One region of the Pseudomonas sp. S1_G07 genome, then DNA from elsewhere that is predicted to be linked to it. Evidence: predicted binding sites of a transcription regulator. Region 1 holds the regulator's gene; each other region holds the start of a gene.

Region 1 (5,253 bases):
TGTCCCGTGACCTGCTGGCGCTGACCAGCGAAATCGAAGAGCCTCGCCAGGCCTGGCGCATGTTGCTGGCCCACCTGGCGCGGATGATCGTTACCCCGGAAATCGAGCCGCTGGAAGAGGGCGGTGTGATCGCCATGGTCGGCCCCGCCGGCATGGGCAAGACCACCACCCTGGCCAAGCTCGCGGCCCGCTACGTGCTCAAGTATGGCGCCCATAACATCGCCCTGGTGAGCATGGACAGCTACCGCATTGGCGCTCAGGAGCAACTCAAGACCCTGGGCCGCATCCTCAATGTGTCGGTGACCCACGTCGACCCGGGCCAGTCCCTGGCCAACGCCCTCGACCCGTTGCTGCGCAAGCGTGTGGTGCTGATCGATACCGCCGGCCTGCAAGCCAGTGACCCGGCGTTGCGCATGCAACTGGAAAGCCTGGCCGGGCGAGGCATCAAATCGAAGAATTACCTGGTGCTTGCAACCACCAGCCAGAAGCAGGTGCTTACTGCTGCGTACCACAGCTACAAACGCTGCGGCCTGGCCGGTTGCATCCTGACTAAACTGGATGAAACCGCCAGCCTGGGCGAAGTATTGAGTTTGGCCATCAGCCATGAACTACCGGTTGCCTACCTGACCGATGGGCCGCGGATCCCGGATGATCTGCATCTGCCGCGCCGTCATCAGTTGGTCAGCCGCGCCGTGAGCGTGCAAATGCAAGACGAGCCTAGCGAGGAAGCGATGGCCGATATGTTCGCCGACCTCTACCACAACCCGACAAAACGGGTCGGTTGAAGTCAGGATGAACACCGTGAAATGTACCTACATCGATGGTCTGCAAGCGATTCACGCGGCCAAGCCATGTAGCCTGCGTCTAAGCAAGACAAGGTAAAGAAATAAAATGGGCAGCATGCATCCCGTACAGGTGATCGCGGTGACCGGCGGCAAAGGTGGCGTCGGCAAAACTAACGTGTCAGTGAATTTGTCCCTGGCCCTGGCAGAGCTTGGCCGTCGCGTCATGCTGCTGGATGCGGACCTGGGGCTGGCGAACGTCGACGTTCTGCTCGGGCTGACACCCAAACATACCCTCGCCGATGTGATCGAGGGGCGCTGCGAGCTGCGCGATGTTCTGCTCCAGGGCCCTGGCGGGGTTCGCATCGTGCCGGCCGCCTCCGGCACCCAGAGCATGGTGCACCTGAGCCCGGCGCAGCATGCCGGCCTGATCCAGGCGTTCAGTGATATCGGCGATAACCTCGACGTGCTGGTGATCGACACCGCCGCCGGGATCGGCGAGTCCGTGGTCAGCTTCGTGCGCGCGGCCCAGGAAGTGCTGCTGGTGGTCTGCGATGAACCCACCTCGATCACCGACGCCTATGCGCTGATCAAACTGCTTAACCGTGACTACGGCATGAATCGCTTCCGCGTCCTGGCCAACATGGCCCAGAGCCCGCAGGAAGGTCGCAACCTGTTCGCCAAGTTGACCAAGGTCACGGATCGCTTTCTCGATGTCGCCTTACAATACGTCGGCGCGGTTCCCTACGACGAGTGTGTGCGCAAGGCTGTGCAAAAGCAGCGTGCAGTCTACGAAGCGTTCCCTCGTTCCAAATGTGCACTGGCGTTCAAGGCGATTGCCCAGAAGGTCGATACCTGGCCGTTGCCCGCCAACCCCCGGGGGCATTTGGAGTTTTTCGTCGAGCGATTGGTTCATCAGACGAGCGCAGGACCGGTGCTATGACCGCGAACGGCTATAACGTTTACAAGAAGTCTGCCCGTGACAGTCAGGGTGAGTTGATCGAACGCTATGCGCCGTTGGTCAAGCGTATTGCCTATCACCTGCTGGCTCGCCTTCCCGCCAGCGTCCAGGTCGAAGACCTGATCCAGGCGGGCATGATCGGCCTGCTCGAAGTGTCGACCAAGTACGATGCCAGCAAAGGGGCGAGTTTCGAGACGTATGCGGGTATCCGCATCCGTGGCGCGATGCTCGACGAGGTGCGTAAGGGGGATTGGGCGCCACGTTCGGTACACCGCAATACGCGCATGGTCAGTGACGCAATTCGTGCAATTGAAGCAAAAACCGGTCGCGACGCTAAAGATCACGAAGTTGCGGCCGAACTCCAATTGAGTCTCGACGATTATTACGGGATTTTGAACGACACCTTGGGCAGCCGCCTGTTCAGTTTCGACGACCTGTTGCAGGACGGCGAACACGAAGGGCTGCACGAGGACGGAGCGAGTACTCATATGGAGCCGGCGCGCGACCTGGAAGATGAACGCTTCCAGGGCGCGTTGGCAGACGCGATTGCCAATTTGCCTGAGCGTGAGCGACTGGTATTGGCGCTGTACTACGACGAAGAACTGAACCTCAAGGAAATCGGTGAGGTCCTGGGGGTCAGCGAATCGCGGGTCAGCCAGTTACACAGCCAGTGCGCGGCCCGCTTGCGGGGGCGTTTGGGAGAGTGGCGAGCGCGCTGACAGGCAGTGTGTGGGCGCTTGAGAACTTCACCGCGAGGGTGTTTGACCTTTGCGGTTTGATCCAGGGTGCCCCCGACAGTCCTTTTTGTGTAATGCCTGTTGATTGAAATGGCGCGTCCAGGTGCTGGGCGCGTTTAAGACTGCTTGGAGGTCGAATTGGACAAGAACATGAAAATCCTCATCGTGGATGACTTCTCAACGATGCGGCGGATCATAAAAAACCTGTTGCGTGACCTTGGGTTCACCAACACGGCCGAAGCAGACGACGGGACCACTGCGCTCCCGATGTTGCAAAGTGGCAACTTTGATTTTCTGGTCACTGACTGGAACATGCCGGGTATGACCGGTATCGACTTGCTGCGCAAAGTGCGTGCCGATGAAAGGCTCAAGCACCTGCCGGTATTGATGGTCACCGCTGAAGCCAAACGTGAGCAAATCATCGAAGCCGCCCAGGCCGGGGTCAACGGTTACGTGGTCAAGCCTTTCACTGCACAAGCCTTGAAAGAGAAGATTGAAAAAATCTTCGAACGCATCCACGGCTAATGCCATCGCGGGGGAGCTATGGACAATAACGAAACGTCACAGGGAGACTTTGAGTCAACCCTGAAAAAACATGCTCACCAGTTGGTCGAATGCCTTGAAAGAGGCCAGTTTGGCGAAGCGGTGCAGTTGATCCATGAGCTCAACCAGACCCGTGACCGCGGTCTGTACCAGGAAGTGGGCAAGCTCACGCGTGAGCTGCACAGTGCAATCGTCAATTTCCAGATTGACCCGCACATGCCCCAGGCCGAAGAAATCTCGCAAATCACCGATGCCACCGAACGCCTGTCCTATGTGGTCAGGCTGACTGAGGCGGCGGCCAACCGCACCATGGACCTGGTGGAAAACGCCACGCCCTTGGTCAACGGCATGGCGACGGATGCCCAGGCGCTCAGCGCTGACTGGGGCCGCTTCATGCGCCGTGAAGTGGGGGCTGAAGAGTTTCGTGAGCTGGCCCGTCGGGTCGAAGGGTTCCTGTCACGCAGCGAGCAGGAAAACCGTACGGTTTCCAGCAACCTCAATGACATTCTGCTGGCCCAGGACTACCAGGACCTTACCGGTCAGGTGATCAAGCGCGTGACCCAATTGGTCACCGAAGTGGAAAGCAATCTGCTCAAATTAGTGCTGATGGCAGGCCAGGTTGATCGTTTTGCCGGCATCGAACATGACCGCGCAGCGATCCTCTCGGAAAAAGATCCACAAAAACATCTCGCCAAGGGTGAAGGTCCGCAGATTCATGCCGATAAACGTGAAGACGTTGTGTCAGGTCAGGATGACGTAGATGACCTGTTATCCAGTTTAGGCTTCTAAGGAGCACCCACATGAGCTTCGGCGCCGATGAAGAGATCCTTCAGGATTTCCTTGTAGAGGCCGGCGAAATTTTAGAGCAACTGTCCGAACAACTGGTCGAGCTGGAAAGCCGCCCGGATGATGCGAACCTGCTCAATGCAATTTTTCGCGGTTTTCACACTGTAAAAGGGGGCGCCGGCTTCCTCCAGCTCCATGAGCTGGTGGAGTGCTGCCACATCGCCGAGAACGTCTTCGACATCCTGCGCAAGGGTGAGCGTAAGGTTGATTCGGAGTTGATGGACGTGATTCTCGAAGCACTGGATGCGGTCAACGGCATGTTCAGCGAAGTTCGCGAACGTGCCCCGATCACCGCGGCCACCCCGGAGCTGCTGGCCGCCCTGGCGCGCTATGCCGAACCTGCCGACACCTCGGCGGCGCCTGTGGCCGAAGCGGTACCTGAGCCGGTCGCGGAGCCTGAGGCGGATGTGACGGACAGTGAGTTCGAGCAGTTGCTCAACTCCCTCAGCGCCGTCAAGGCCGAGGCCGAGGCATCGACCGTCGTCGCGCCGGTTGCCACGCCAGCCGTAGCCCCGAGCAGCGAAGACATTACCGACGCGGAATTCGAATCCCTGCTCGATCAGTTGCATGGCAAGGGCCAGTTTGCCGCCGATGCCGTGGTGCCTGCCGCGGCCGCGCCAGCACCCGCTGCTGCGAGCACCGACATTACCGACGACGAATTCGAAGCGTTGCTGGACCAGTTGCATGGCAAAGGCACCTTTGCGGTCGATGCCTTGCCGGAAGGTGCGGGCACGGCTGCAGCGCCTGCCGCGCCGGCCACCCCCGCGCAGCCGGCCGGTGCTGGCCTGATCACCGATCACGAATTCGAAGCGTTGCTGGACGATTTGCACGGTAAGGGCAAGTTCAGCGAAGTGGCCCCCACCGCAGCGGCCACTGCCGCCCCGGTAGCGGCTAAACCCGCGCCTGCCAAGGCTGCGGCGCCTGCCGCTGGCAAACCAGCCCCGGCACCTGCCGCAGCCCCTGCTCCGGCGCGCGCCGCCGCGGCACCGGTTGCGGAAAAGCCGGCCAGTGAAGCCGAAACCACCGTGCGGGTCGATACCGCGCGCCTGGACGACATCATGAATATGGTTGGTGAACTGGTACTGGTGCGTAACCGCCTGGTGCGCCTGGGCCTGAACAGTGGCGATGAAACCATGCAAAAGGCCGTGTCGAACCTCGACGTGGTCACCGCCGATCTGCAAACCGCTGTCATGAAAACGCGGATGCAGCCGATCAAGAAAGTCTTCGGCCGCTTCCCGCGCCTGGTGCGTGACCTGGCGCGCCAGCTGAAGAAAGAGATCAACCTGGAACTGGTGGGTGAAGAAACCGACCTCGACAAAAACCTCGTCGAGGCCCTGGCCGACCCGCTGGTCCACTTGGTGCGCAACGCGGTCGACCATGGCGT
Region 2 (5,253 bases), 340 kb from region 1:
GGACCTTCTGCATCATGGTTTTGGCGGTGTTCATCATTTCCGCATTGGTCTGGAACGAGCGACTGGCGGAGATCATGTCGGCCATTTCCTCGACCACATTGACGTTCGGGTAGTACACGTAGCCTTTTTCGTTCGCCGCCGGGTGATTTGGCTCGTAGCGGGCTTCAAGGTTGCTCTGGTCTTCGACCACGCCGAGCACCTGCACACCGGAGCCTGCGGCATCTTTTTCCTGGAACAGCGAATCGCCGCCGCCGTTCTGGCCGCCCTGGAACATGGTGGCGAACACCGGGTGACGGGCGCGGTAGGTCTGGTCAATGCTCGAAGACACGGTCTCGGCGTTGGCGATGTTACTGGCGACGGTGTTCAAACGCGTGGTCTGCGCACTCATGCCACTACCGGCAATATTGAAAACACTGGACAGGGACATGGCTTACTCTCCACGCAGGGCTGACATCAGCCCTTTGAATTTGCTGTTAAGCAGGGTAAAGCTGGCCTGAAAGTTCACCGAGTTCTCGGCATAGGCCGATTGCTCCAACTGGGCGTCGACGGTGTTCTGGTCGATCGACGGCTGCATCGGCGTGCGATACAGCAGCGACTCGTCACCACTGCTCAGGCCTTGCGCTTCAATATGACGGTTGTTGGTCAGGTTCAAGGCGAAGGTGCCGTTCTTGGTCTTGTCCTGCTGTGCAGCGAGCACGGCGGAGAAATCCAGGTCCCGAGCCTTGTAGTTCGGGGTGTCGGCATTGGCAATGTTGTTGGCCAGGACTTCGGCACGCTGGGCGCGAAAGCCCAGGGCTTGTTCGTGGATACCGAGCGCTTTATCGAAGCTGATGCTCATGGCGGAAACCTTTAGGCTGACCTGCTGTTCGTTAACAGGGCTATAGCAAGGCGCATGCCAATTCTTCAAGGGCCCATATATCAAGGGTTTGCGGGGAGCTTGCCGGCGGCGATGCCAGAAAAGCGGCAATGGGTTTCCGCGTGGCGCCAGTAAAGCGGCAATGGGGATTGCCGCTTTACTCCGGCTTGCCGCACAAACAAATGTGGGAGCTGGCTTGCCTGCGATAGCGCGGTACCTGCCGACATATTCATCGACTGACACACCGCCATCGCGGGCAAGCCCGGCTCCCACAGTTTGTATCGCGGATACCGGCTATTTGGCCTGGTAGATGATCCCCGGGCTGCACTGCACCATCTGGAAGTGATCGGGCAAGCCGTTCAGCGCTTCGGAAGCACCCAGGAACAGGTAGCCGCCACGCTTGAGGGTGCCGTGGATGCGCAACAGGATGTCTTTCTTCACTTCGGCCGAAAAGTAGATCAGCACATTGCGACAGAACACCATGTCGAACTTGCCCAGGCTGGCGTAGCTGTCGAGCAGGTTGAACGAGCGAAACTCCACTCGGCTCTTGATCGGCGCCTTGACCGCCCAACGCCCCGCCCCTTTCGGGTCGAAGTAACGTTGCAGGCGCTCCTGGGACAACCCACGGCCCAGGGCCAGGCTGTCGTACTCGCCCGTCTTGCAATTGGTGAGCATGGTGCTGGACAGGTCGGTGGCGACAATTTGCGCACCGGCCTTCAACTGGCCCATGTTGGTCCGTTCGAATTCATCGATGGCCATCGAAATCGAATACGGTTCCTGCCCCGAGGAGCAGGCCGCCGACCAGATGCGCAGGCGCTGTCCCGGGCTGGCCTTGATGGCCTCCGGCAGCACTTTGCTCTTGAGCACCTCAAAGGGGTAGGTATCACGAAACCACAGGGTTTCGTTGGTGGTCATGGCATCGACCACCATCTCCTTGAGGCCACTGCGCGGCTGGCTCTGGATACGCTGGACCAGCTCGCCCAGGGACTTGATACCCTGCTGCTCCAGCATTTTGTTAAGACGGCTGGATACCAGGTATTGCTTGTTTTCACCGAGCAAAATGCCACAGGCTTTTTCCAGGAAGACCCGGAACTGTTCAAAATCCAAATTACCTGTAGACACTGATACCGCCTCTAAAATCATAAGACTGCCAAGGGTGAAAACCCTCAGCTGTGATCTGCTGCCTTGATCCGGTCGACTACCCGGGATGCCAGGTCATCAGGACGGAATTTGGCCAGGAAGTCATCGGCACCGACCTTCTTGACCATCGCCTGGTTGAATACACCCGACAGCGAAGTATGCAGGATGATATGCAATTTTTGCATGCGTGGATCGTTGCGTATCTCGGCCGTCAGCGTATAGCCATCCATTTCCGGCATCTCGATGTCGGAAATCATCATCAAGAATTCTTCTTCCGGCTTCTTGCCTTCGTCCACCAGCTTGCGCAGGTAATCCAGCGCCTGGCGGCCATCATTGAGCGCCACCACTTCCACGCCGACGGTCTGCAGGCAGCGGGTCACCTGCTTACGCGCCACCGAGGAGTCATCCACCGTCAGCACGCGCAACGAAATCGCCTTATGCGCCGTCTCGGCGTCCACCACACCCACGGAGATCGATTCCGAGGTAGGAGCCACTTCGGCAAGGATCTTCTCCACGTCGATGATTTCCACCAACTGGTTATCCACTCGCGTCACCGCCGTGAGGTAGTGATCGCGGCCAGTGCCCTTGGGCGGCGGATGGATCTCCTCCCAGTTCATATTGACGATGCGTTCCACCGAACGTACCAGGAAACCCTGGGTCTTGGTGTTGTATTCGGTGATGATCACAAACGGGTTTTCACGGTCCTGCAGACCTGCCGAACTGGTGGCCAGGGCCAGGTCGAGAATCGGGATGGTCGCCCCACGAATATTGGCCACGCCGCACACCACCGGGCTGGACTTGGGCATGATCGTCAGCTTGGGGCATTGCAACACTTCCCGCACTTTGAACACGTTGATGCCATATAGCTGCTTGCCGTCGAGACGAAAAAGCAACAATTCCAGGCGATTCTGCCCTACCAGCTGTGTGCGCTGGTTTACTGCATCCATTACACCTGCCATGCCCAGACTCCTACGCTAAAACCTTTGGGGGTACGACGCGTACCCGACACTAAACGGCACGAGCTTTGCTGATGATTTGATATTTAGCTGGCCATGGTTATGAAAACGACAGTTTCCCGACGCCCTGACTTCACACCGTATCGCAGAACCCTCTGCGTGACGCTGGCGTTGCTTGCATTCAGCCTGGGCACCGCGGCCCGCGCAGACAACGTCACCTTGCCTGATCTACTTATCGGCGTCACCCAAGGGTTTCTTGAGTTCACTGTAGAAGATTATCTGGCGACCACACAGACACCGGGGCGTTATGAAATCCAGGTCAACACGTTGGACCCCCGTCTGCGTATGCCAATGTGCGACAAGGAATTGACAGCGTCCCTGGAAAGCCCCGCCCAACCCATCGGCCGCGTGACGGTACGGGTACGCTGCGACGGCGCCTCGCCCTGGACCGTATTCGTGCCGGCCCAGGTCAAACTGTTCCGTGATGTCGTGGTGGTGACGCGCCCGCTCAAGCGCACCGGCATTATCGGTGACGAAGACGTGGCGCTGCGTGAACGGGACATCAGCCAGATCAACCAGGGCTACCTGACGTCGCTGGACCAGGCCATCGGGCAAAAACTGACCCGACCAGTGGTCACCGACCAAGTGATAACCCTGGTACACCTGGAACAGGCCGAGGTGATTCGCAAGGGCGATCAGGTGGTGATCTCGGCCAGCAGCGGCGGGCTCAGCGTGAAAATGCCGGGGGAGGCCTTGTCCAATGGCGGCATGAGCGAGCAGATCAGAGTCAAGAACCTCAACTCCAATCGAGTGATCAAGGCGCGGGTGACAGCCCCCGGGCAAGTCGAGGTCGCGTTATAGATGACTGGTACAGGACGCCAGGTTTTCCTACACTGTGCACGAGATATCCCGTGCGGAGATTTATTGTCATTCGCGCCTAAAGTTAATCCGGGTATTGCCGAAAACATGGCAAGCGTCCAAATACCCAGAGGTTTTTTTCATCATGGTCATTGATTTCAGCCGTTTAAATAACACCCCGTCTACGTCAGGCACTTCGCGCACCACCGGTGCCAAGGACAGCGTAGAAGCCAAGGCCCAGCCACTGCCCGCCAAGGCAGAACAGGCCAGCGCCAGCCAAAGCGGGGAATCCGTACACCTGAGCAATGAGGCTCAACAGTTGCAGAAGGTCACTGACTCGCTGCGCGATCAACCGGTGGTCAATAAAGCCCGAGTGGCCGAATTGAAACAGGCAATCGCCGATGGCAGCTATAAGGTCGACAGCAACCGTGTAGCCAGCAAGCTGCTTAACTTCGAAGCCGAGCGCTAGGCAAAGGCCTGCGCAGGGCTTTTGGACGCTTAAACACCAAGGCCAGCCATGCATCACGACGAAAACCTGCTGCAACTGATCATTGATGATCTAGCGCCGACGCAACAATTGCTCGAGCTGCTAAAAGAAGAATCCCTGGCTCTTTATGGCCGGGACATGCCGCTGCTGGAAGAAATCCTGGCGCGCAAGCAATCGCTGATCGTGCTGCTGGAACAGCACGGCAAAAAACGCAGCCAGATCCTCACCAGCCTGGGCCTGCCGGCAGACCATGACGGCCTGGCGCAGTTGGCCAGTCACTCCTCGGTCGGCGATCAATTGCTGGCCCAGAGCAAAGAACTCAATCAATTGCTCGCCCGGTGCCAGGAAGCCAACCTGCTCAACGGTCAGTCGATCCAGCTTCAGCAAGCCACGACCGCCAACCAGTTACGTATACTCCACGGCGGAGAGCCTCCGGCACTCTATAACGCGCAAGGCTCCACCTCGCGCCTGGTCAAGCCGAGCACCCGCAGCCAAGCCTGACACCGGTTTACAGCGCGCCCTATCCAAGGTGCGCTACATGCTGGCAAAATGCCGGTTCTTGCGTGTAGTCGTATTTTGTCTGGAGATGGAAGAACCGTGTTCAACGCCCTTAATGCGGAAGATGCTCCGCAGCCACCCAAGGTGCTCACCACGCCTCTGGAAATCGCCGGCACCTTGCGGATGCTGCAAGAAAGCCATGACCCGCTGATCATTACCTTCCACGAACGCAGCCAGCGGTTCCAAAGCTACCTGGTGGATGTCAACCGTGACAGCAAGGCGCTGGCACTGGATGAAATGATTCCCCGCGACGGCGAACGCCACCTGGAAAACGGCGAACCGTTTCGCATCGAAGGGTTCCACGACGGCGTGCGCATCGCCTGGGAAAGCAATGGCACCCTGACCATCAGCGAGAAAGACGGCCACCGTATCTACACTGGCCACCTGCCGAACGAGGT
Region 3 (5,253 bases), 1.6 Mb from region 1:
GCGTGGACGCGCAATGGCTGGAGTTCGAACTGACCGAAACGGCCGTGATGCGCCGCAGTGACCTGGTCAAGCAGACCATGGACGCTCTTGGTCGCCTCGGCGTGCGGTTTTCCCTGGATGACTTCGGCACCGGGTTCTCATCATTCGTGCACCTCAACAGCCTGCCGATTGCCTTGTTGAAGATCGACAAGAGTTTTGTCAGCGGCATGGAAGAGCGCGAAGAGAACCGCAAGCTGGTGCACGCGATGATCAACCTGGCGCACAACCTCAACCTGGAAGTGGTGGCCGAAGGTGTGGAAACCCCGGAGCAACTGGCGTTACTGAGATTGTTCGGCTGCGACCAGGCCCAGGGTTACCTGATCAGCAAGCCGCTGCCGTTGCCTGAGTTGGTGGACTACCTGGCCTTTGGCAAGGGCCAGCAGGCCAACGCTGGCGAAGGGTTCTAATCCGGCTGCGCAACCTGAAACCCCTGGCGGGTTTCGGGCGTGACGCCTTCCCTGCGAATCATGCGCTTGATCTTCGCTTCGAACGCCCAGGTCAGGCTGATCGCCGCACATGCCAGGCCCAGCGCCAGTCCCCACCACACACCGGTCGGCCCCCAGCCCAGGGTGAAGGCCATCAACCAGGCGGAAGGCGCCCCGATCAGCCAATAGCAGGCGAGCCCGACCAGGAAGGTGGTCTTGGCGTCCTTCAGTCCACGGATGCAGCCCATGGCGATGGTCTGCACTCCGTCGAACAACTCGAACCAGGCGGCGACGGCGAGCAGGCTCACGGCAAGTACGATCACGTCGTGAAACGCCGGGTCGTTGTGGTCGAGGAACAGCCCGATCAGCGCGTCGGAAAACAGCCATAGCACGGCGGCAAATCCCAACATCACCGCTGCCCCAAAGCCAACGCCGACCCGCCCGGCCATGCGCACCCGCAGTAACTGCCCGGCACCGTAATGCTGACCGATGCGCATGGTCACCGCGTAGGACATGCCAGCTGGCACCATGAACGCCACCGAGACGATTTGCAGGGCAATCTGATGCGCCGCCAATGGCGTACTGCCCATGGTGCCCATGCACAGGGCGGCAAAGGCAAACAGCCCGACTTCCACCGCATAGGTGCCACCAATCGGCAGGCCCAGACGCCACAGCTCGCGCAAATACTGGGTGTTGAGGCGCAGCAGACCGTGGCTCAACGGGTAGGCGGCGTAGGCACGGTTGCTGCGGATGTACCACATCAGCGTCAGCGCCATGCCGTTGGCGACGATTGCCGTGACCAGACCAATGCCCATCAGGCCTAGTTTCGGCAGGCCGAACATGCCCTCGATCAACGCATGGTTGAGCAGGTAGTTCAGCACCGTGCCACCCAGGCTGATCACCATCACAGGGGTGGCCTTGCCGATGGCGCTGGTGAAACCACGCAAAGCCATGAAGCTCAGGTAGCCGGGCAGGGCAAACGGCAGGATTGTCAGGAACTGCCCCGCCGACTGCACGTTGGTGTCGGTCTGGCCGAACATCAGCAACACCGGCTTGAGGTTCCACAACAGCAAGGCCGCCGCCAGGGCCATCAGCCAGGCGAGCCAGAGCCCGGCCTGGGTCAAACGCGTGGCGCCGTCGATGTCGCCCGCGCCATGACGGATGGCTACCAGGGTGCCCACGGCGGCAATCACACCGATGCAGAAAATCGATACGAACGAATAGCTCGCCGCGCCCAGGCCACCTCCGGCCAGTGCTTCGGGGCTCAGTCGCGCCATCATCAAGGTGTCGGTCAGCACCATCAGCATGTGTGCCAACTGTGAGGCGATCAACGGCCCTGACAGCCGCAGAATGGCCCAGAGTTCGGTACGTGCCGGATGCTGCATGATCATCAAGTTCACAAAGTCAGAGGGTCGGGGAGAGGCTCGATTCTCGGCGCTCTGCACCCATTTCGCAAAGGGATAAAAGCGATTGTTTGCATGATTAAAACTCATGTCTGACCTATTCTGGCAGGGTTTTGGTATCGCGCCGTCGGAGCTTTCGTTATGTCTCGTCGTCTTCCTCCCCTTTATGCCCTGCGCGCATTTGAGGCCGCCTCCCGGCACAACTCATTCACCCGCGCGGCCGAAGAACTGTCCATTACCCAGAGTGCGGTGAGCCGACATATCCGTACGCTTGAAGAGCATTTCGCCTGCCGCCTGTTCCGGCGCAGTGGGCGTAACCTGCAGCTCACCGAAGCGGCGCGCCTGCTGTTGCCTGGCGTGCGCGAGGGCTTTGCCGCGCTCGAGCGTGCCTGCCATACCCTGAACGCCGAAGATGACATCCTGCGGATGAAGGCGCCGTCCACACTGACGATGCGCTGGCTGTTGGGGCGGCTCAGTCGTTTCCGGCATTTGCAGCCGGGCAATGAAGTGCAGCTCACCAGCGCCTGGATGAGCGTCGACGAGGTGGACTTCAACCAGGAGCCTTTCGACTGCGCGGTGCTGTTGAGCTACGGCCATTTTCCGGCGGACTGGGAGGCCTGCTATCTGTTCCCGGAGCTATTGATTCCCGTCGGTGCGCCGAACCTGTTGAGCGATGGCCCCTGGGACGTGAACCGCCTGGCGAGTGCCGAGTTGCTGCACCCCACCCCCGACCGCAGGGACTGGCGCAATTGGCTGGAGCGCATGGGGCTGTCGTCCCAGGTGTCGCTCAAGGGCGGTCAGGTGTTCGATACGCTGGAGTTGGGCATGATCGCCGCCGCACGGGGGTACGGCGTGTCCATGGGCGACTTGCTGATGGTTGCCGAAGACGTGGCACAAGGGCGGCTGAGCCTGCCGTGGCCGACGGCGGTGGCCAGCGGAGAAAATTACTACCTGGTGTGGCCGAAAACCCGTCCTGGGGGCGAGCGCTTGCGGCGATTGGCGGACTTTCTCCAGGGCGAGGTGCAGGCGATGTTGCTGCCGGCGGTAGAGCGCCTCGATTGAATGGCCCTGGGTGCTGGGGCGCAACCGTTTGCGCGATGCCCGTGTGAATCGCTCAAGTATTGCCTCGGCCCGCCGAAGTAGGTGTATTAAAACTATCGTGCACCAACGTTTCCCACCAGATAATTTGCCGAGCAGCGCTATGAGATCAGGATGATCCTGGCCTCGGCCAGGAGCTGACATGTCTCAACCTCGTGCCCGGATCGCCTCCCAGTTAGGTCTCGCGTTAGCCGTGATTTTGGCTATCGCTATCAGCGGCAGTACCGTTTTCGCCTTGCGCTCCCTCGACTCCGCCAACCTCGATACCCGCGAGGAGCACCTGGCCAGTGAGGCGCGCCTGTTGGCCGACCAACTCAACACCTTCCACACAACCTTGCGCGAGAGCACGCAACGTTTGAGCGGGCTGTTTGAAAAGCGTTTTGGCGCTGGCTTGAGCGTGCGCGCGGACCAACCCGTAACCGTGGCGGGTGTGCAGACCCCCAGCCTGTACCTGGGCAGCGACATACTGAACAACAATTTTGCCGACGTGGATGAGTTCAAGCAGATATCGGGTGGCGTGGCCACGGTGTTTGTGCGCAGCGGCGACGACTTCATCCGCATCAGCACATCGTTGACCAAGCAGGACGGCAACCGCGCCATCGGCACTGTACTGGATCGCCAGGGCCCGGCTTACCAGCGCGTGCTCAGTGGGCAGACTTACATTGGCCGTGCGGTGTTGTTCGATCGCTCCTACATGACACAGTACAGCCCGGTGCGCGACAGCGGCGGTCAGGTTATTGCCGTGCTGTTTATCGGCTTTGATTACACCGACGCCCAGAACGCCCAGTTTGAAAACCTCAAGCGCTTCCGTATTGGCCAGACCGGCTCCCTGGCATTACTGGATGAGCAGAAGCGCTGGCTGGTACCGCCGGCCGGTGTACAGGCCCTGGATCAGTCGGTGCCGGTGATGCTGGACCTGGCCAAGACCCCAGGCAAAGGCCGTTTCTGGAGCGACAAGAACGAAGATTTCTACAGCGTTTCGGTGCCGTTCGAGGGTGGGCCCTGGGCGGTGGTGGCGAGCATGCCGAAAGCCGAAATCCGCTCGGTCACCTGGGCGGTCGGGATTCGCCTGGTGATCGGCAGTGTGTTGGCGATGTTGCTGGCGGTGGGGGCCACGGTCTGGCTGTTGCGCAGCAAGCTGCAGCCTTTGAGTGATTTGGTTCGCCAGGCCGAAGCGCTGGGGGCAGGCGACCTGAGCGCCCGGCTTAACGTCTCCAGCCATGATGAGATCGGCCAACTGGCGCGCAGCTTCAACCAGATGGGTGAAGCGCTGTCGACCATGGTGTCGCATATCCGCAAGGCGGCCGAAGAGGTCAACGGTCGCGCCCAGGCGCTGTCCGGTTTGTCCGGAGGGGCCTACGAAGGCATGGAGCAGCAGTCCGGCGAGATCACCAGCATGGCCGGCGCGGTAGAAGAATTCAGCGCCACCTCGCTGAATATTGCCGACAACATGGGCAACACCGAGCGCCTGGCCCAGGAAAACGCCCAGCAAACCCGCATCGGTCGCAACTCGATGAACGAGGCGTCGACGTCCCTGGAACATATCGCCACCGCACTGAACAGCACCGCCACAGTGATTAATACCTTGGGCCAGCGTTCTCAGGAAATCGGCGGGATCGTGGGTGTGATCACTTCCATTGCCGAGCAGACCAACCTGCTGGCGCTCAACGCCGCCATCGAGGCCGCGAGGGCCGGCGAGCAGGGACGTGGTTTTGCCGTGGTCGCCGACGAAGTGCGTAACCTGGCGTCGCGTACTCGTCAGGCCACCGACGAGATTTCCGGGATGATCCAGAGCATCCAGCAGGAAACCGGCAACGCCATCAGTACCATGGAGCACGGCAAAGTGCTGATGCAGGAAGGCTTGTCTCGCAACGCCGACGTGGCTTCGGCCCTGGCGCGTATCGACGAGCAAAGCCGCTCGGCCGGTCAGCAATTCGCCGCGATCACTACCGCCACCCAGGAGCAAAGCAGCACCGCGACCTTGCTCAGCAGCAATTTGCAGAGCATTGCGCTGGCCAACAGCGAGCAGCGTGAAGTGGTATCGAACCTGGCGATTACCGCCAAGGAACTGGAAACGCTGGCTGCGAGCTTACGCCATGAGGTGGATCGCTTCCGCTGAGGCACCGCTAATCGACATGTGTGCGGGGCTGTATAAGGCTCAGGTGATCGCCGCCGGGCGGTATTGCAAGGCCTCCTTAAGATGATTGCGGGTGATGACCTCCACCTGATCCAGGTCCGCCAGCGTGCGGGCCACCTTGAGCAACCGGTGCGCCGCGCGCAGCGACAAC
Region 4 (5,253 bases), 1.3 Mb from region 1:
GTAGTCAACCGTGACACCAGGGGTTTTCTTGCTGAAATCCTTGAACCACGTGAGGTAGATCGGGGCTGGGAAACTCGCGCCGGAACCGGTCAGGCGGATGCTTTCGGCAGCAAACACCGAGGTGGCACCAAGAGAAACCGCGACGGCGAGTGCAGCAGACTTCATCAGACGTTTCATTCAGGAAAATCCTAGTGATTTCGGGCTCGGCAACTTTGCAACATTCTTGTTACGGTTTCATGAATGCATAGTGGCAAAGCGCTGTTTTTTCCCTTTCCCCTCCTGCGTAACGAATTTTGCCGTCATTGATCAGTAACAAATTGAGTCTAAGACTCTGCCATCCCCCCACAACGCGAGCACGACCATGTCCTCACTGGAAGACACCTCGTTGATCCAGCGCATCCACCGCGAGCTGCTGGATCACAGTGACGAAGAGCTGGAACTGGAATTATCCGAAGATGGGCATGACCTCAATGCACTGTTCGACGAGCACATCAAGGACGGCAGCGAGAAGGAAGCGCGCAGGATCTATTTCAGCGAGCTGTTCCGCCTGCAGGGCGAGCTGGTCAAGCTGCAGAGTTGGGTCGTCAAGACGGGCCACAAGGTAGTGATCCTGTTCGAAGGGCGCGATGCCGCCGGCAAGGGCGGTGTAATCAAGCGCATTACCCAGCGCCTGAACCCCAGGGTCTGCAGGGTGGCGGCCCTGCCCGCACCGAATGACCGCGAACAGACCCAATGGTACTTCCAGCGCTACGTTTCGCACCTGCCCGCCGCCGGCGAAATCGTGCTGTTCGACCGCAGTTGGTACAACCGCGCAGGCGTCGAACAAGTGATGGGGTTTTGCAACGACGACCAGTACGAGGAGTTTTTCCGCACGGTGCCGGAGTTCGAGCGCATGCTGGCCCGTTCAGGCATCCAGTTGATCAAGTACTGGTTCTCCATCTCCGACCAGGAACAGCACCTGCGCTTTCTCAGTCGCATTCACGATCCGCTCAAGCAGTGGAAGCTCAGCCCCATGGACCTGGAGTCGCGTCGGCGTTGGGAGGCCTATACCAAGGCCAAGGAAATCATGCTGGAACGCACCCACATCGCCGAAGCACCGTGGTGGGTGGTACAAGCCGATGACAAGAAGAAAGCCCGCCTCAACTGCATCCACCACCTGCTGGGGCAAATGCCCTATGAAGAGGTGGCGGCGCCTGTGATCGAACTGCCGCAACGCGAGCGGCAGGAAGACTACTCGCGCAATCCGACGCCACCGGAACTCATCGTGCCTCAGCGCTATTGATACCCGGCAGCAGGCAAGGTTACTGCAACCCTCCTCCCATCACCTTGTACAAGGTCACCCGATGACTCTGCTCCGCCAGGCGCAGGGTCATCGGGTGCTGCTGCGCGCGGCACCACGAGCGCTGTGAATACAGTGCTTCGAGGCAGCTTTGTGAACCGCAAAAATAACTGTACAAAAAATAACTATATGTACAACTTTAACTAAAGTTCTCGATCTCAACGCCGACAGACTCACTGAAACGTTTAATCACACAAAAACGTAATTCGCCGAATGAGCCACGCAGAGCCAGGCACCCGAGAAAATGGAACGTTCTCAACTACAAACCCATTACAAACCGCCCCATTCCGGGCTGTGAGAACTCCATGAATATCCTTGCTCCTGCCGTGCACCTGGCGAACCGATTACGCTTTCCCACGAAATTCGGTGTACTGGCCATCATTGTCCTGATCCCTCTGGTTCTGCTCGGAACACGCGTCATTCATCAAATCAACGAAAGCCTTGAGGGCATTCGCTCGGAAGAATTGGGCCAGAGCTATCTATTGGACGTGACGCCCGTTCTGCGCTTATCGATGTTGCAACGCGCGCTCACCAACCGCTTGCTCAGCGGGGATAGAACCGCTCAAGCCGATCTATCAGCCAACCAGGTGAAGCTGGAGGACGCCTTTTCGAAACTGGCCGCCACCGACAGGCAATTGAACATGCAGCTGCAAACCGGTGATCGCGTGCAGCGCCTGCACACGGGGGCGCAGCGGTTGATCGAGCAGGCGAAGGCCCAGCCTAACCCCAGCGCGATGTTCGACGATTGGAACGACCAACTCACCGAGACGTTGAACTTCGTGTACTACATATCGGCCACGTCTGGCATGGTGTTGGATGAAGATTACGCATCGCTGTTCATGATCGACCAGAGCACCTTGAGACTGCCACGGCAAATCAACATCGTCGGGCAATTGCGCGGGCTGGCCAGCGGGCTGCATGACGGCCAAACGTTGAGTGCGGGTACGCGCAGCGTGATCAAGTCGATGCTCAAAACTGAGTTACTCATCCGCAAGGAACTTCAACAAAACCTGGCACTGTTGCGCCGCAGAGAACCCGCTCTGGCCGACCGTATTCAGGCACCGATCACCAATGCTTTCGCGGGGTTGGACAGCTTTCGCGCCGACCTTGAAGTATTGATCGGCGCGCCAGGCGACACCATCAGCGGCGTGCAGAACTTGCCGGCCAAGGGTAATGCCGTGGTGGCTGACTTGTACAAAGCGCAAGACACCCTGCAGGACGCACTGATGAATGCGCTCGAGCGCCGCGTTCAGGAAAAAATCTCGGAACGGTTATTCATCCTGGTGATGTTCGCTGTTCTTGGCCTGTTGCTGGTGTATGTATTCAGCGGCATCTACAGCGCCATGCGCCGAACCATCAACGACGTTTTGATTGCCACCCAACTGATCGCGCAGGGCGATGTGAGCGTGCGCATTCAAATCCGTGGCAAAGATGAAATGGCCGACATGAGCAATGGCCTTAACCATATGGTGCAAGCTTTTGGCTCCTCGCTGGCTCAGGTCGAACGGAGTTCACAATCAGTCTCCGATGCGGCTGAGCGCATAGGCGTGTCGATTGACCGGGCTAAACGCTCGATGAGCGCCCAGCAAAGCGAAACCGAACAAGTCGCCACAGCCATCAACGAGATGACCACCAGCGTTGCGGACGTGGCGCAAAACACCGAGGGTGCCGCCCATGCCGCCGAGCACGCCAGCCATTCCTCCAACGCCGGTCTGGCGAAGATGCAGGAAACCCGAGTGACTATTGAAGCCCTGGCCGATGAAGTGGAGCGCAGTGCGCAAAAGGTCTCGGCGCTTGCGCAACACAGCCAGCAGATCGGCGGCGTTATCGAGGTGATCCGCAACATCGCCGATCAAACGAACCTGCTGGCGTTGAACGCCGCCATCGAAGCGGCCCGCGCCGGTGAGCAGGGTCGAGGCTTCGCGGTGGTCGCAGACGAGGTAAGAACCCTCGCCTCGCGCACACAAAACTCCACCGAAGAAATCCGCCGGATAATCCAAGAGCTGCAATTGGCCACGGGCGACGCCGTCGAGCAAATGAAAGCGGGCAAACTACGCGCGCAAGAATGTATCGAGTCCGCTGACCAGGCCTCGACCAGCCTCGACGCTATCAATGACGGCGTAGATCAGATCGTCAGCATGAACACCCAGATCGCCAGCGCGGCGGTTCAGCAACACGCCGTCTCGGAAGATATCAATCGCAACGTGACCGAGATTCGTAGCGGCAGTATTGCGCTGATGGAGGGCATAGAAGACAACGCCGTGACAGCGAACGAGCTTTCTTCGCTGGCAGGGGAACTGCGTACTGTCGTTTCGCGCTTCAAGCTGTAAGGCGACACGGGGGCACTCCAATTTATTGGAGCCCCCAGCCTGATTACGCGCCTACCAATAGCCCATTCGCGATCTCCGAGCGACAGAGCCCCTGGATACTCTTTTCCCCCTTTCTGATTTAAATCAATCAGCCCTCGTACCTTCACGCAGACAGTAGACGCAGCAGTCGCACCCTCGCATTCGAGGTTGCAGAAACTCTCGTTTCGTGGAGGCTCGTTATGGCTACGCACCTGCAAGGCACTCAACCGATCGTCCCGCCATCCGCCCAACCTGTCGTTGCAGGCAGCCTGCACAAGGTAGAACCCAAGCGCCTGTCGCTGAGTCTGTTGATTGCCCTGGTAGTCGGTTCGATGATCGGCAGCGGTATTTTCAGCCTGCCGCAAAATATGGCCGCCAGCGCTGGCGCTGGCGCGATTCTGATTGGCTGGTTGATCACCGGCGTCGGCATGTTGTCGTTGGCCTTGGTCTATCAGATGTTGTCCAATCGCCAACCCGCGCTGGACAACGGGGTGTTCGCCTATGCCCGTGCGCTGGGCGGTGAATACTTGAGCTTCAATTCCGCCTGGGGTTACTGGATCAGCGCCTGGATCGGCAACGTCAGTTACCTGGTGATTCTGTTCGCGGCACTGAGTTACTTCTTTCCGGTGTTTGGCGAAGGCAACAACGAGGCGGCGATTGCCGGCGCGTCCGTGGTGTTGTGGTCGCTGCACTGGATGATCCTCAGGGGCATGCGCACCGCCGCGCGGGCCAATGCGTTGACGACCATTGCGAAGATCGTGCCGCTATTGCTGTTTATCGGCCTGGTGATTGCTGCGTTCCAGCGTGAGACCTTCAGTGTCGACTTTTGGGGCTCATCGACCTTGGGCAGCACCCTGGATCAAGTCAAAAGCACCATGCTGGTGACCGTATGGGTGTTTATCGGGATCGAAGGCGCCAACGTCTTTTCTGCCCGTGCCGCAAACCGCGCGGATGTCGGGCGCGCGACGGTGATCGGTTTTGTCGTCACGCTGTTGCTGTTGATCGCGGTGTCGCTGTTATCCCTGGGCATTCTCAAACAACCGGAGCTGGCGGTGTTGAAAAACCCGTCAATGGCCGGTGTGCTGCAGGCTGCGGCCGGGCCGTGGGGAGCGGTCTTGATCAGCATTGGCCTGATCGTCTCAGTGGGGGGCGCCCTGCTCGCCTGGACGCTGCTGGCCGCCGAGTCGGTGTTCACGCCCGCCAAGGAAAAAGTCATGCCCGGCTCGCTGGCGAAGGAAAACACCCGCGCCGTGCCAGCCAATGCGTTGTGGCTCACCAATGGTTGCATCCAGGTGTTCCTGCTGCTGACCCTGTATTCGAGCGCCAGCTACCTCGCGCTGATCTCCCTGGCCACCTCGATGATTCTGGTGCCGTACCTGTTCAGCGGTCTGTATGCGCTGAAGTTGACCTGGCGGGGCGAAACCTACGCCGGCCACCGCGCTGTGCAACTGCGCGACATGGCCATCGCCATTGTCGCCAGTGTGTATTGCCTGTGGCTGCTTTACGCCGCCGGGCCTAAATACCTGTTGCTCAGCGCCCTCCTCTACGCCCCGGGTTCCTTGATCT

Evidence for each region. Region 1 encodes FliA, which starts transcription of late flagellar genes. Its sites were predicted from a motif close to CTAAAGTTTNNNNNNNNNNNGCCGNTAA; they were not measured.
Region 2: a site for FliA is predicted at 3,890-3,917, ahead of flgM (flagellar biosynthesis anti-sigma factor FlgM). Genes of this name have one in related genera too.
Region 3: a site for FliA is predicted at 2,981-3,008, ahead of AB4O05_RS03860 (methyl-accepting chemotaxis protein). Genes of this name have one in related genera too.
Region 4: a site for FliA is predicted at 1,483-1,510, ahead of AB4O05_RS18225 (methyl-accepting chemotaxis protein). Genes of this name have one in related genera too.

What each region holds. Positions count from the first base shown of each region.
Region 1 covers NZ_CP162778.1:5,315,513-5,320,765, reverse strand. The annotation lists gene flhF (flagellar biosynthesis protein FlhF) at 1-785, shown strand, start outside; gene fleN (flagellar synthesis regulator FleN) at 892-1,725, shown strand; gene fliA (RNA polymerase sigma factor FliA) at 1,722-2,462, shown strand; gene AB4O05_RS24150 (chemotaxis response regulator CheY) at 2,631-3,005, shown strand; gene AB4O05_RS24145 (protein phosphatase CheZ) at 3,024-3,812, shown strand; gene AB4O05_RS24140 (chemotaxis protein CheA) at 3,824-5,253, shown strand, end outside.
Region 2 covers NZ_CP162778.1:5,651,979-5,657,231, forward strand. The annotation lists gene flgC (flagellar basal body rod protein FlgC) at 1-427, opposite strand, end outside; gene flgB (flagellar basal body rod protein FlgB) at 431-838, opposite strand; gene cheR (protein-glutamate O-methyltransferase CheR) at 1,151-1,978, opposite strand; gene AB4O05_RS25740 (chemotaxis protein CheV) at 2,023-2,955, opposite strand; gene flgA (flagellar basal body P-ring formation chaperone FlgA) at 3,049-3,813, shown strand; gene flgM (flagellar biosynthesis anti-sigma factor FlgM) at 3,956-4,279, shown strand; gene AB4O05_RS25755 (flagella synthesis protein FlgN) at 4,328-4,798, shown strand; gene AB4O05_RS25760 (flagellar brake protein) at 4,895-5,253, shown strand, end outside.
Region 3 covers NZ_CP162778.1:808,573-813,825, reverse strand. The annotation lists gene AB4O05_RS03875 (putative bifunctional diguanylate cyclase/phosphodiesterase) at 1-446, shown strand, start outside; gene AB4O05_RS03870 (NorM family multidrug efflux MATE transporter) at 443-1,855, opposite strand; gene AB4O05_RS03865 (LysR substrate-binding domain-containing protein) at 2,009-2,929, shown strand; gene AB4O05_RS03860 (methyl-accepting chemotaxis protein) at 3,108-5,084, shown strand; partial or broken gene AB4O05_RS03855 (YifB family Mg chelatase-like AAA ATPase) at 5,124-5,253, opposite strand, start outside.
Region 4 covers NZ_CP162778.1:3,992,956-3,998,208, reverse strand. The annotation lists gene pstS (phosphate ABC transporter substrate-binding protein PstS) at 1-177, opposite strand, end outside; gene ppk2 (polyphosphate kinase 2) at 362-1,282, shown strand; partial or broken gene AB4O05_RS18230 (transporter) at 1,302-1,448, opposite strand; gene AB4O05_RS18225 (methyl-accepting chemotaxis protein) at 1,645-3,669, shown strand; gene arcD (arginine-ornithine antiporter) at 3,888-5,253, shown strand, end outside.